Regions from separate parts of the Polaromonas sp. P1_A2 genome, predicted to be linked through region 1. Evidence: riboswitches for the same ligand, from Rfam matches in the RefSeq annotation. Region 1 holds a riboswitch; the other holds the start of a gene.
What was found. A riboswitch is a leader RNA that binds a small molecule or an ion and turns the genes downstream of it on or off. The one in region 1 is predicted to bind glycine.
Positions count from the first base shown of each region.

Region 2: linked by a shared signal. The riboswitch ahead of AC1D09_RS23085 (D-amino acid dehydrogenase) and the one ahead of gcvT (glycine cleavage system aminomethyltransferase GcvT) in region 1 are both predicted to bind glycine.

Region 1 is NZ_JBFTZI010000001.1:1,242,285-1,249,775, reverse strand. Features, by position in the region: gene AC1D09_RS05965 (TRAP transporter substrate-binding protein) at 1-475, shown strand, start outside; gene AC1D09_RS05960 (TRAP transporter small permease) at 594-1,088, shown strand; gene AC1D09_RS05955 (TRAP transporter large permease) at 1,085-2,362, shown strand; gene AC1D09_RS05950 (hypothetical protein) at 2,438-3,001, shown strand; glycine riboswitch at 3,008-3,113, shown strand; glycine riboswitch at 3,133-3,234, shown strand; gene gcvT (glycine cleavage system aminomethyltransferase GcvT) at 3,276-4,436, shown strand; gene gcvH (glycine cleavage system protein GcvH) at 4,486-4,851, shown strand; gene gcvP (aminomethyl-transferring glycine dehydrogenase) at 4,907-7,491, shown strand, end outside.
Region 2 is NZ_JBFTZI010000008.1:130,603-138,093, reverse strand. Features, by position in the region: gene AC1D09_RS23105 (DAHL domain-containing protein) at 1-1,828, shown strand, start outside; gene phnD (phosphate/phosphite/phosphonate ABC transporter substrate-binding protein) at 2,055-3,014, opposite strand; gene AC1D09_RS23095 (DinB family protein) at 3,229-3,744, opposite strand; gene AC1D09_RS23090 (DUF1737 domain-containing protein) at 3,759-3,968, opposite strand; gene AC1D09_RS23085 (D-amino acid dehydrogenase) at 4,039-5,352, opposite strand; glycine riboswitch at 5,461-5,570, opposite strand; gene AC1D09_RS23080 (GrpB family protein) at 5,765-6,298, opposite strand; gene AC1D09_RS23075 (thioredoxin domain-containing protein) at 6,321-6,803, opposite strand; gene AC1D09_RS23070 (alpha/beta fold hydrolase) at 6,800-7,491, opposite strand, start outside.

The DNA of each region.
Region 1 (7,491 bases):
GCGCACCATGGAGAACCCGGTGCACATCGCGGCCTACAAGGGCCTGGGCATCATCACCACGCCCATGGCCTTCCCTGAAGTGTTCACCGCGCTGCAGCAGGGCACCGTCGACGGCCAGGAGAACCCGCTGTCCGTGATCATGTCCGCCAAGTTCGACCAGGTGCAAAAGCACCTGACGCTGACCGGCCATGTGTATTCGCCCTGCATTTTCCTGATGAACAAGGCCTCCTTCGACAAGCTCAGCGCCGCCGACAAGACGGCCTTCATCGACGCGGCCAAGGAGGCGACCAAAGCCAACCGCGCCCGCGTCGACCAGGACGACGCCAACGGCGTGGCCGACCTGCGCGCCAAGGGCATGACCGTGATCGAGAACGTCGACAAAGCGAAGTTCGTGGCCACGCTGGCGCCCGTCAATGCCGAATTCGAGAAGCAGTTCGGCAAGGCCAATATCGACGCGATCCGCAACTACAAGTAAGGGCGCGCAGGCTGCGGTTTTTGCCACGGTTTGCCGCAGCCGGCGTCGCTGAATACGCCCGCAGGCATCGTACTGGCGGGCGTTTTCCATCCACCTTCCCCTCTCCACCGGCCCTCTCATGAAACAAGCTTTCCTCAAACTTGAGCGATGGACCACCGGCTTTTCCATGCTGGTGGCCTGCCTGATGCTCGTCATCGCGGCGATGCTCGGGATGTTCCAGATCGTCACGCGCTTCGTCCTTGAGCAACCCGCCGAGTGGAGCGAAATCCTGATCCGCCTGAGCCTGATCTGGATGGTGTTCATGGGCATCCCCATGGCCTTCCGGCAAGGTGCCATGGTCAGCGTGGACGTGCTCTACCGCTGGAGCCCGCCGCGCGTGCGGCGCCTGCTGGACTGGCTGGTCTGCCTGGCCGCCCTGGCGTTGATCGCGGTGATCGTCTGGTGGGGCTGGGACTATTCACTGCGCGGCCGCGTGCAGTCCATGGCGGGCCTGGAATCCGTCTCGATGTTCTGGGGCTATGTGGCCATGCCGGTCGGCGGCATGTTCTGCGTGATCGGCCTCATCGGCAACCTGATCGATCCGCAGCGCAACGAACTGGAGACGGCGCAATGACCGCGGTCATGATTTCCACCATGGTGCTGTGCTTTGCGCTCACCGTTTCGGTAGCCGTGTCCATAGGCCTGGCGTCGATCTTCGGCATCCAGGCGTCCAACGCCAACATGCTGATCTCCGTCAAGGAGATGTTTTCTTCCATCAACAAGTTTCCGCTGGCAGCCATCCCCTTCTTCATCCTGGCCGGCAACCTGATGGAAACCGGCGGCATCTCGCGCCGGCTGGTCGAATTTGCCAAAAGCATCGTGGGCGGCATCCAGGGCGGCCTGCCCATGACCTGCGTGCTGACCTGCATGATTTTTGCGGCCGTGTCCGGCTCGTCGGTCGCCACGACCTTTGCCATAGGCGCCATCCTGATACCGGCGCTCATCAAGCATGGCTACCCCACCGCCTACGCCGCGGCCCTGCAGGCCACCAGCGCGGAACTGGGCGTGATCATCCCGCCGTCCATCCCCATGATTCTTTATGGCGTCAGCGCCGAGGTCTCCATCGGCGAGCTCTTTATCGCCGGCTTCGGCCCGGGCTTGCTGATCGGCTTCGCGCTCATGCTGTTCGTGCATCTGTACTGCCGCTGGAAGGGCTGGGGCAAGCACGATGGCGACGGCAGGCTGAGCTTCGGTAAGGCGGCCTGGCAGGCAGGCTGGGCGCTGCTGATGCCCGTGATCATCCTGGGCGGCATTTACGGCGGGATTTTCACGCCGACCGAGGCGTCCGCCGTGGCGGTGTTCTACGCACTGGTCGTAGGCGTCGTGATCTACCGCGAAATCAAGCTGACCGACCTCTACGCCATCCTGCGCAAGTCGGTGCTCTCCAGCGCCGTGATCATGTTCATCATCGCCAACGCCGGGCTGTTCGCCTTTTTGATCACCCGGGCCGGCGTGCCGGATGCCATCGGCCATTGGCTGGAGGCCGTGCTGCAGTCGCCCGCCCTCTTCCTGCTGGGCGTCAACGCGGCGCTGTTCGTCATCGGCATGTTCATCGAGACCAGCGCCGCCATCATCGTGCTGGCGCCCATCCTGGCCCCGGTAGCGGTGCATTTCGGCATAGACCCGGTGCACTTCGGGCTGGTGATGGTGGTCAACCTCGCGCTGGGCATGATCACACCGCCTTTTGGCGTGAACCTGTTCGCGGCCTGCACCGTCGCCAGGATATCGCTGGACCGCATCGTCACCCACCTGGTTCCCTTTGTAGTGGTCATCCTGGCCTGCCTGATGGTGATCACTTACGTACCGCAGCTGTCATTGGGCTTGCGCGACCTGGTCTACGCCAAATAGCTTTTTCGGGCAGGGGTTTCACGCGCTTGTCATCTGGGGGCCCGATGCTCAGGCTTTCATTTGAGGATGAAATCCATGCAGCTCCACAAAACCGACCGCGCCCGCGCCGAGCTCAGGCCCGGCGTGAGAACGCTTGGCCAGCGCGAGCGCACCCTGCTGCTGATGGCTGACGGCAGCAAATCCGCCCAGGATTTCCGACCGCTGTTCGACGGTGACGGCGAAGCCATTGCCCTGCGCCTGCTGCGCGAAGGCTTTCTGGAGGCGCATCCGGGCAAGACCTCCACATCGGCCGCAGCGCCCGCACCCGCGCCGGCACCCACACCCGCGCAGTTGCAGAACTTTCCCAGCCCCGAGACCACCCAGGCCATCCAGGTGTCGGCCGACCAGTTTGAAGGCAAGCGCTCGCTCGCTACGACGCGCATGTTCCTGTTCGACATCTGCGAACGCATGTTCGCCCGGCGAGATCCGGTCATGGCCGAGCGCTTTCGCGAAGCGCTGCGCAATGCCAAGGACCGCGAAAGCATGCTCACGGCCTCACGCGACATGATCGAGGAAATCGAGAAAATCGCGGGCCACGAGCGCGCCGACTCCATCAGCGAGCGCATCGCCATGCTGCTGCCGCAGCACCAGGCGGCCTAAGTTACACTTGCCGGGTCAGGAGAGAGTTTTCCCCGCGAAAACCGCCGAAGGCGCACGTACACCCCCTTTTGGTGCACTGAACGCTCAGGCAAAAGGACTGGCAACCGCCCTGCGGCGCACCACGCGGCAAGGCGTTCCCTACTGGAGAGAGGCCGTCGCCAGGACGGCCCACCGAAGGAGCAAACCCGCATCGCCGGGCGAATCTCTCAGGTAAAGTGGACAGCAGGGGCAACTCATGGATCCAGAACCTGTTTGCCCCTCCCCGGAGAATGCCTTGTCCGATTCGTCCACCTCTTCCGCCGCCCCCGAAAGCCTGCTGAAAACGCCGCTGCACGCGCTGCACCTGGAGCTGGGCGCGCGCATGGTGCCTTTCGCGGGCTACTCCATGCCGGTGCAATACCCCGCGGGCCTGATGGCCGAGCACCACCACACACGCCAGGCCGCCGGCCTCTTTGATGTGTCCCATATGGGCCAGCTGCGCCTGGTGGGCGCCGACGCCGCGGCGGCGCTGGAATCGCTGATCCCGGTCGACGTGATCGACCTGCCCGCCGGCAAGCAGCGCTACGGCCTGCTGCTCAATGACGAGGGCGGCATCATCGACGACCTGATGTTCTTCAACCGCGACTACGCCCATGGCGGCGACCTGTTCGTCATCGTCAACGGCGCCTGCAAGGTCGGCGACATCGCGCACATCCAGGCAAAGATAGGTTCTCGCTGCGAAGTCATCCCCATGCCCGAGATGGCGCTGCTGGCGCTGCAAGGCCCGCAGGCGGTCACCGCGCTGCAGCGCCTTGCGCCCGGCGTCGAAAAGCTGGTGTTCATGACCGGCGGGCGCTTCACGGTGGCCGGCTGCGACTGTTTCCTCACCCGCAGCGGCTACACCGGTGAAGACGGCTTTGAAATTTCCGTCCATGGCTCGCAGGCCGAGGCGCTGGCGCGCGCGCTGCTCGCCCAGCCCGAGGTCAAGCCCATAGGCTTGGGCGCGCGCAACTCGCTGCGCCTGGAGGCGGGCCTGTGCCTCTACGGCAACGACATAGACACCACGACCACGCCGGTGGAAGCCAGCCTCAACTGGGCCATGCAAAAAGTGCGGCGCACGGGCGGTGCGCGCGCGGGCGGTTTCCCCGGCGCGGACAAAATCCTGGCCCAGCTGGCCGACCCCGCCACGCTGGCGCGCAAACGCGTGGGCCTGGTGGCGCTGGAGCGCGTTCCCGTGCGCGACCATACAGAGCTGCAAGCCACCGACGGCACAAGCATCGGCGAAGTCACCAGCGGCCTGCTGGGCCCGACCATCAACCAGCCGGTGGCCATGGGCTATGTGAAACCCGAATTCGCCGCCCTGGGCACACGCGTGAACGCCATCGTGCGCGGCAAGGCCGTGCCCATGGAAGTCGCGGCCATGCCTTTTGTTCCCACCCGCTACTACCGTGGTTAAGCGCGGCTAAAACCTTCTTTCCCCACCCCTCAACCCTCCGGAGATTCTCATGACCGTCAAATACACCGAAGACCACGAATGGCTCAAGATTGAAGGCGACACCGCCACCGTCGGCATCACCGTGCATGCGCAGGACGCGCTGGGCGACGTGGTGTTTGTGGACCTGCCCGCCGTGGGCACGAGCTTCGCGCAAAAGGAAACCGCCGGCGTGGTCGAGTCGGTCAAAGCCGCCGCCGACGTCTACATGCCCGTGAGCGGCGAAGTGACCGCCATCAACGAAGCGCTGAAGGACGACCCGTCCCTGGCCAACAGCGACCCCATGGGCGCCGGCTGGTTCTTCAAGATCAAGCTGTCCGACCCTTCGCAGCTTGACGCACTGATGGACGAAACCCGCTACACCGCCTTCGCCGCCTGATTTTCCGGCCGACTTTTTTCTGACTCCTGCTGCCAAGCCTGACACGGAACCCGACATGTTGATGCAAACCGCCAAGCCCCTGGGCGACCTTGAAAACCCTTCCGAATTCATCGCCCGCCACATCGGCATCGACGAAACCGACGAAGTCCACATGCTCGGCGTCGTGGGCTCGGCCTCGCGCCGCGAGCTGGTCGAAGGCATTGTTCCGCGCTCCATCGCGCGCAGCACGCCCATGGCCATCCCGGCTCCGGTCACCGAGGCCGCCGCGCTCAAGCAGCTCAAGGCCATCGCGGCCAAGAACAAGGTGTTCAAGAACTTTATAGGCCAGGGCTACTACGGCACCTACACGCCGGGCGTGATCCTGCGCAACATCCTCGAGAACCCCGCCTGGTACACCGCCTACACGCCCTACCAGGCCGAGATCTCGCAGGGCCGCATGGAAGCGCTGATCAATTTCCAGACCATGGTCTGCGACCTGACCGGCATGCCGATTGCCAACGCCTCCATGCTCGACGAGGCCACGGCCGCCGCCGAGGCCATGACCCTGGCCAAGCGCAGCGTCAAAAGCAAAAGCAACGTCTTCATCGTGGCGGGCGACTGCCATCCGCAAACCATCGAAGTGATACAGACCCGGGCCAAACCGCTGGGCATCACGGTCAAGGTCAGCACGGCGGCCGTCACGGTGCCGCAGCTGATGGCCGAGGGCGACTACTTCGGCGTGCTGGCCCAGTACCCGGCCACCACCGGCAGCATCCACGACCTGCGCCCGCTCGCGGGCCAGGCCCACGTCGACGGCGCGGCCCTGTGCGTCGCGGCCGACCTGCTGGCGCTCACGCTGCTCGCCCCGCCCGGCGAATGGGACGCCGACATTGTGCTGGGCAACACCCAGCGCTTTGGCATGCCCATGGGCAACGGCGGCCCGCACGCCGCTTACCTGGCCTGCCGCGACGAGTTCAAGCGCTCGCTGCCGGGCCGCCTGGTCGGCGTCAGCGTCGACAGCCACGGCAACCCGACCTACCGCCTGGCGCTGCAGACGCGCGAGCAGCACATACGCCGCGAAAAAGCCACTTCCAACATCTGCACCGCGCAGGTGCTGCCGGCGGTGATCGCCAGCATGTACGCCGTCTACCACGGCCCGCAGGGCCTCAAGCGCATCGCCGAGCGCGTGGCGGCCTACACCGCCGTCTTTGTGCGCGGCCTGCAGGAGCTGGGCTACGAAATCACCAACACCGGCGCCTTCGATTCCGTGACCGTGAAGACCGGCGACGCGACCACCGCGATCGCCGATCGCGCGCGCCAGGCCGGCGCCAACCTGCGCTTTCGCCTGAACAACCACCTGGGCGTGTCGCTGGACGAAACCACCAGCCGCAAGGACATCGAACTGCTCTGGTCCTTCTTCGCCAAACCCGGCCAGACGATTCCCGTGGTGAGCGCCTTCGAAAAAGGCGTGGAATCGCTGATCCCCGCCGAGCTGCGCCGCGCCACGCCTTTCCTCGCGCACCCGGTGTTCAACACCCACCATTCCGAAACCGGCATGCTGCGCTACATCCGCATGCTCAGCGACAAGGACCTGGCGCTGGACCGCAGCATGATCCCGCTGGGCAGCTGCACCATGAAGCTCAACGCGACCAGCGAGATGATTCCCATCACCTGGCCCGAGTTCGCCAACATCCATCCCTTCGCGCCCGCCGATCAGCTGCAAGGCTATGCCGAGCTCGACAAGCAGTTGCGCGACTGGCTGTGCCAGGCCACCGGCTATGCCGGCATCAGCTTGCAGCCCAACGCCGGCTCGCAGGGCGAGTACGCCGGCCTGCTGGCCATCAAGGCCTTCCATGAAGCCAAGGGCCAGGGCCACCGCAACATCTGCCTGATCCCATCCTCGGCCCACGGCACCAACCCGGCCAGCGCGCAGATGGTGGGCATGAGCGTGGTCGTGACCGCCTGCGACGCGCGCGGCAACGTGGACATGGCCGACCTCCAGGCCAAATGCGAACAGCACAGCGACAAGCTGGCCTGCGTGATGATCACCTACCCGAGCACGCACGGCGTGTTTGAAACCCAGGTCAAAGAGCTCTGCGCCATGGTGCACAGCCACGGCGGCCGCGTCTACGTGGACGGCGCCAACATGAACGCGCTGGTCGGCGTGGCCGCGCCCGGCGAGTTCGGCGGCGACGTGAGCCACCTGAACCTGCACAAGACCTTCTGCATCCCGCACGGCGGCGGCGGCCCGGGCGTGGGCCCGGTCTGCGTGGTGGCCGACCTGGTGCCCTACCTGCCCGGCCATGCGACGGCGGGCATTCCCGGCAACGGCGTGGGCGCCGTCTCGGCGGCGCCCCTGGGCAATGCCGCGGTGCTGCCCATCAGCTGGATGTACTGCCGCATGATGGGCCCCGAGGGCCTGACACAGGCGACCGAGGTCGCCATCCTGAGCGCCAACTACATCAGCTCGCGCCTCAAAGACCACTACCCGACGCTGTACGCCAGCGAAAACGGCCATGTGGCCCACGAGTGCATCCTGGACCTGCGCCCGCTGAAAGAAACCAGCGGCGTCAGCGCCGAGGACGTGGCCAAGCGCCTGATGGACTACGGCTTCCATGCGCCCACGCTGAGCTTTCCCGTGCCCGGCACGCTGATGGTGGA
Region 2 (7,491 bases), on a different contig from region 1:
TGCCTATATCGACGCCGACCAGCGTTTCCAGTTTCACAACCTGGCGTATGAAGAACGCTTTGGCTTGAAGCGCGAGCAGATCCACGGCAAGACCATGCGGCAGATGATGGGGCACGAGCTCTACGAGAAAGAGCGCGGCAAGATCCAGGAAGCCCTGGCGGGCTACGCGGCGGAGTACGACCGCACCCAGGAAGCCGCCGACGGTCAGCTGCACGACTACGTCATGCAGTACTTCCCGCGCTATGGCGAGGGCGAGGATGAGGGCAAGGTGCTGGGCTTTTACTCGCTGGGCACCGACGTGACCGCGCTCAAGCGCGTCGACCGCATGAAGAGCGAGTTCGTCTCCACCGTCAGCCACGAGCTGCGCACGCCGCTGACCTCCATACGCGGTTCGCTGGGCCTGATCGTCGGCGGCGTCGCCGGGGAGCTGCCGCCCATGGCCAAAAATCTGGTCGGCATCGCCACCAGCAACTGCGAGCGGCTCATCCGGCTGATCAACGACATCCTCGACAGCGAAAAAATCGAATCCGGCAAGATGCGCTTTGACATGCAGGTCACGGAACTGGCGCCGCTGCTGGCCCAGGTCCTGGTGGCCAATGAAGGCTTCGCGGAGCAGCACAAGGTCAAGCTGGCGCTGGATGTCCAGGCCGAAGGGGTCATGGTCAGTGTCGACAGCGACCGGCTGACCCAGGCCGCCACCAACCTGATCTCCAACGCCGTGAAGTTCTCACCGGCGGATTCCTTTGTCTATATCAGGCTGCTGTGCAGCAACAGGCGGGTCCGGGTCGAGGTCGCCGACAGCGGCCCCGGCATCCCCGAGGAATTCCGCAAGCGCATCTTCCAGAAGTTCTCGCAGGCCGACACCTCCGACACCCGGCAAAAAGGCGGCACCGGCCTGGGCCTGAACATCTCGCGCGCCATCGTGGAGCGCATGGGCGGCAGCGTGGGCTTCACCTCGCAGACCGGCGTGGGAACGGTGTTTTATTTCGAACTGCCCGAAGCAGTGGCGCGGCCGGTGGAAGAGGCCAGCGTCGATGAAAGCAAAACCAAGGCCGGCTCACCGCCCAGGCCCTTGATCCTGGTCTGCGAGGACGACCCCGACATCGCCCACCTGATCAAGCTGATGCTCGACAAGGGCGGGTTCGATTCAGACATGGTCTACCGCGCCGCGCAGGCCATGGAGCAGGTGGTGAAACGGCCCTACGCCGCCATGACCGTCGACCTGGGCCTGCCGGACCTGGACGGCATCAGCCTGATCCGCAAGCTACGCCTGGAAGAGCGCACGCGCGAGCTGCCCATCGTCGTGGTGTCGGCCAACGCCGAAGCCGGCGAGCTCGAATTCAACAACCAGCCGCTGGCGGTGTCGACCTGGCTGGAAAAGCCCATCGACGAAAACAAGCTGATCCTCAGCCTGCAACGCGCCATCGCCAACATGGCCGAAGGCAGGCCGCGCATCCTGCATGTCGAGGACGACCTGGACATCCAGCGCATCGCCGCCACCATCGCCCAGGACTTCGCCACCTTCGAGTTCGCCGCCAGCCTGCGCGAAGCGCGCGAACAGCTGGGCAAACACCACTACGACCTGGTGCTGCTGGACCTCACGCTCAAGGACGGCTCGGGCTGGGAATTGCTGGACACCATAGAGGACCTGAACCCGGCGCCGCCAGTGGTCGTGTTCTCCGCGAGCGACGCGGTGGCCCTGGACAGCGACCGCGTGGAGGCCGTGCTGGTGAAGGCCCACACCTCCAACGACCAGCTGCTGCGCACCCTGCAGCGCGTGCTCGACGAAAGCCTGTGGGGGACGGTGCATCCGCCGTTGAGTGTTTAGCCCACCCCCGTCGGACGCTCACTTCGTGTAGCGCCTTCCCCCCTTCCAGGGGGCGGCGCCTGGGGCCGGCGAAGCCGGACCCTCGGCCCCCACTGGTGAACTGTGCCCATTGAATACACCCTGAATCTTCAACCCAGCAGGGGCCGCGGGACTGGCTTTGCCAGACCGCAGGCGCCGCCCCCTTGAGGGGGGAACAGGCTACACGCAGTGAGCCTGGACGGGGGTGTTACTTCTTCTGGCTTGAGCGGTAGACCTGCATCACCGTCGCGAAGTCGCGGTCGAAGTTGATGGGCAGGAAGGTGTCGTTGCCGGGCAGCTGCTTCTTCAGCGTGGGCGAGAAGCTGTAGTTGAACGAGCATTTCTTGACCCTGGCCTGCAGCTCGGGCGACACGTCCTTGTTCATGGTCCAGGTTTCCGTCATGAAGGGTGGGCTCTCCCAGATCGTGCGTATGCTCGATCCCTTGACGTCGCCCTTGACGACCATGCGCTGGTACAAATCGCTGGCCACGGCCGCGGCCGGAAAGAAGCCGTGCATCACGCCCGTCACCGAGCGCTCGTGGCCGTTGGAGAACACCACCTCGTAGTCCTTGTCCGGCGTAAGGCCCAGGGCCGGGAACAGCGCGCGCGGCGCCAGGTTGCCCGAGTTGGAGGTCGGCGTGGTGTGGGCGATCTTCTTGCCGACCAGGTCCTTGGGTTCCCGGTAGGGGCTGTCGATGCGCGTGATCAGGATCAGTTTGTAGGAGTTGCGCTGGCCCGTGGCTTTGTTGCCCGGCACCGCGAAGGGCGGCGCCTGCCCGGCCGTCACCATTTGCGCGGCCAGCCCCGGGTTCACCTGCCCGATCTGGGCCTTGCCGGTCGAAAGAGCCTCGATCAGCTCTTTTTCGCCCAGGATGTCGACGTTGCTGGTGCGCTCCAGGGAATCGCCCTGGGCATTTTGCAGCTCCACATTGGCGCAGCGCGACAGGTGGCTGAAGTAGTCGCCCCACAAGGCCATGGTCTCGGTCTTGCCGTAGGTCTTGGGCATGGCCACCACCATTTTTTCGCGTGGGCCGGTGAATTTTTCAACTGCCGGCGCGGCCGTGGCCTTGGTTTTTTTCGAGGGCGGGGTTTCGGTTTGTGCCACGGCAGAAGCCAGAGCCAGCGCCGCACCCGACAGCACCGCCACATTACGCAATAAAACCATCATGTTGATCGCCCCTAGTCATTGATGAACCGCATCCCACGGCAAGCACGGCCGCAGGGCCGTGCACCCAGTGTGCGGCCAAACCAACTTTTACTTACAAAAAGGCGGACGCAAAAGCGACAAGCAGCGGGAATACCCCGGGGTGATCCGTGGTTTTTTTGTCGAAAGAAGAGGGCGCCAAGGTAGCGCGCCAAGCGCCTTTTCTGATAAGTCGGCGTTACAAATCGCGGCCGGCGGTCGTGGCGCGCGACGCATCGATCTTGCCGAGCAGCCACTGCAGTCCGGCCAGGTGCTGCTGGTCGTGGCTGCACAGGTAGTGCACCAGGCTGCGCAAGGTCAGCGCGCCATAGCCTTCGAATTCCGCCGTGCGCTCCAGCGCCTCTGGCGTGACGCTCGCGAGAAGCTCCAGGGTCTTGGCGCGCGCCGCGCGAAAAGCCGCCAGGGCTTCCCGCGCGTCGGCTGTTGCGTAGCCGCGTTCGCGCTCCAGCGCATACCCGTCCAGCGATGCCAGCAGCGGGTTTGTCTCCGCCAGCGTGCGCTGTATGCGCACATGGTAGCCATCGATCTCTATGTCCCGCACATGGCAGACCTGGCCCAGCGCCGAGAAGGTCTCGCTGGGGATGCCGTCCCAGGACGAAGGTGTCCAGTTGCGGTGGCTTTCAGGAATGGCCGCGTAAAACAGCTCCAGCTGGCGCGGGAAATCCGCCATGGCCTGCAGGGTTGCCGGGTTCAGCGGCGCGGGAACGCTCATTGAGCGCTCCTGTGCGCCGAAGGCCAGAGCAGCGCCTGCGCCACGATGACACGCTCGCCGTTAAAGGTCGCCGCCGGCGAGCCGTAAAGCGTGTAACCGAGCGCGAGCGCTTCGCTGACCCGGTGGCAAAAACTCGCGTCATCCGGGCCGGTCAGCAGTCGGTAGATGGGAAGGCCGTCGGGCGGCATGTTCGTGGCTGATGTCATGGCGGCATGGGGCTGGTGAACGGAGGGCGATATTACCGTGTTCGCCCCCATGCTGCACAGGCGCCCGCCCTCAGGCTTTCGCCATGCCCGGCAATAGCATGCCGTGCCCCCGCGCCGGCATGCCGGTAAACGCAAAATCCACTTCCGGCACGCGCCCGCTCACGATGTCGGCAATCGCCGCGCCCGAGCCGCAGGCATGCGTCCAGCCCAGCGTGCCGTGGCCCGTGTTGAGGAACAGATTGGACGTTTTGCTTTTGCCGATGTAAGGCACGTTGCTGGGCGTGGCCGGGCGCAGGCCGGTCCAGAACTGCGCACCTTCACCGTCTGTCATCTCCGGGAAGAGCTGCTTCACGCGGCGGACGATGGCCTGGCAGCGCACCAGGTTCAGCTCGGTGTTGTAGCCGTTGAGCTCCGCCGTGCCCGCGATGCGCAGGCGATTGCCCAGGCGCGAGAACACCAGCTTGTACTCGTCGTCGGTCAGGCTCACCTGGTAAGAGGCCGCCTCGTTGATCACCGGCAGCGTCACCGAATAACCCTTGGCCGGGTAGATGCGCAGGCTTTGCCCCAGTTTTTTAGCCCAGGGCGCGCTGAAGGCGCCCAGGCACATCACATAGGCGTCGGCCTTCAGGGTCTCCACACGCCCGCCAGCTTCGCCGCTGCCTCGGGCGACCTGCACGCCGTCCAGTTGCCCGCCGCTGGCCTGCACATCGAGGATGGTGGTGTTGTAGAGAAACTTCACGCCCGCCTGCTCGCAGCGCGCGGCCAGCGCGGTGGTAAAGGCCTGGGCATCGCCCGACTCGTCGCTGGGCGTCATGCTGCCGCCCACGATGCTGGCGCGGCACTGCGCCAGCGCGGGTTCTATGGCCACACACTCTTCGGCGGTTTTCATGTCCAGCTCGCAGCCGTGCTCACGCATGATGCGCGCCGGCTCCTGCGCGGCGTCATATTCGGCCTGGCTGGTGTAGAAATGCAAAATGCCCTGGGTCTTCGCGTCGTACTGCAGGCCCAGTTCGGCCCTCAGTTTTTGCAGCGCGCCGCGGCTGTACATGCCCAGGTTCACGATCTGGCGGATGTTTTGCGCGGTGCGCGCCGGCGTGCAGTTGCGCAGAAACTCCAGGCCCCACAGCCACTGGTTCACATCGGCGCGCAGCCGGAACAACAGCGGCGCGTCCTCGCGCGCCAGCCACTGCAGCACCTTGAGCGGCGCGCCCGGGTTGGCCCAGGGCTCCGCATGGCTGACGGAAATCTGCCCGCCGTTGGCAAAACTGGTTTCCATCGCGGCCGCGCCGCGCCGTTCGATGACCGTGACTTCGTGTCCGCGCTGCGCCAGATACCAGGCCGTCGTGACCCCCGTGACACCCGCACCCAAAACCATGACTTTCATGGTGATTCCTTCTCAAGCAGAAATGGCAGTTGCGCAAGCGCCATGGCCTGGGGGTGCTTGAATCAAAAAAAGAATCATGGCAACCGCCAAGCCATCAGGTGCTTGCGGCCGCTTCCACTGTCCTTGTTACCTGAGAGATTCAGCCGCGGCTTGCGCTTGGGGCTTTGCTCCTTCGGTGCGCCGCACCTTGCATGCGGCGTCTCTCCAGACGGCTGTGTGTTTCCGGGCAGTACGGGACCTGAGCGATTATGGAAGTTTGCGCCTTCGGTGGCTGCCTTGCGGCAGCGCTCTCCTGCTTGAACGGCTTGAATTTACCACCTAAGCCCTGTTCGCCAAGGGCCCAGGGGGCATTAGTACAGGTCCAGCGGGGTGATTTGGCGGCTTAATAGTAGCCAGGGTGCAGACGGGGGCTTCAGCCTTCGCATACCGACCGCACAAAGGCCGCCTTGGCCTCGGTATAGGCCTCGCGGTCGGCCGGGTATTTGGCCGCCAGCTCGGCCTTGAGCGCCGCATAGTGCCAGGCCAGCGCGGCATCGGCGCGCAGCGCATCCCGAAATTGCAGGCGCTGCGCCCACACCGGGCCGCCGTGCACCACCAGGTGCAGGTGGTGGGTGCGGTGGCCGTCGGCCCAGCGCATCAGCCACTGGCGGTCGACCAGCGTCGCGTTGAATTCGGCCGAAGCCGTATAACCCTGCGCGCACAGCGGCGCCACCAGCGCCCTGGCCGCCGCCATGGAGGCCACACCGCCCAGGATGTCTATCACCGGCTTGGCCGCCAGCCCCGGCACCGCCGTGCTGCCCATGTGCTCAATCGCCATGAAGTCGCCGGGAAACAGCGCCAGCAGCCGCGTTCGCTCGTCCTCAAACATCGCGGGCCAGTGCGGGTCGTAGGCCCGCAGCGCCACCTCCTCGTGGATGGCGGCCTGCAGCGACTCGGCGTCCGTCATGGCCTTCACCGCTTTAGCGCCTTCAGCGCAGCGCCACCACGGCCCGGCGCGCCAGCACCAGGCGCTCGTCCAGGTAGGCGCCGTAAAAATCCGGAATCGCCGCGCCCACCAGCGGCTCGGCCAGTGCCTGCCCCTGCGGGCCCAGGAACAGCACCGTGGGCGTGAATGTCGCCTTGGCGGCCTTGGTCCAGGCGGCCGCCGTCGTGGGCTTGCCGTCAAAACCCGCCAGCGGCGTGCGGTTGTCGGTCACATTGAGCTGCCAGGCCTGAAGGCCGTTTTCCTGGCGCGCCGGCAGCAGGTAGTTGCGCCGCACCAGCTCGCAATATGGGCAGCCGGGCAGGGTGACCAGCAGCACCAGCGGCTCGCTGCCCGAGGCGGCCAGCCCGGCCGCCTCGGGCAGCGAAGCCGGCACGGGCAGGGCGCTGTCCTTGGCCTGGGCCTGCAGCGGCCAGGCCAGGCTGCCCGCCAGCGCGGCCGTGAAGCCGCGGCGGCCCACCGTCTTCATTCGGCGCACTCCAGCAGGATGCGCGCCAGCGCCGCGGGCTCGGTGACCATGGGGTCATGGCCGGTGGCCAGGTCCAGCACCCGTGAATTCGGCAGCCAGGCGCCGCCCCAGAATTGCGGGTCGCGCGCACGCAGCCGGCTGGGTGTGATGGTCGCCAGCGCCGGCGCGGTGCAGCTCACAAAAGTGCGCGGCACGGCCGCCACGCGCTGCACATCAAAATCCAGCGGCGCCTGGTAGGTGTTGCCCGGGTGCGGCGTCTGCCGGCGCTGCACCCAGTCGTGGTCGGCGCCCGCCAGGCCGTACACCTCGGGGTCGGGCGGCGGAAAGCTGAAGCAGGGCGAGGCCTGCGCCGCCACCATGCGCTTTTGCTGCGTGGCCGCATCGTGGGTGCTGCTCCAGCTTTCGCCCGGCTGCGGGACCACCGCATCCACATACACCAGGTGCTTGAGCCGTTCGCCCAAGCGATCCGCCACCGCCGTGCCTATCATGCCGGCGTAAGAATGCACGGCCAGCGTGACCTCGTGCAGCTCCTCGGCCTCGATGAGGTTGATCACGTCGTTGATGTGGGTATCGAGGTTGATCGCGGGCGACAGCAGGTGGGCCCGCTCGCCCAGGCCCGTCAACGTCACCGCAAAAGCCTTGTGGTGGTCCAGCTGCAAGACCTGCGCCACACGCCGCCAGCACCAGC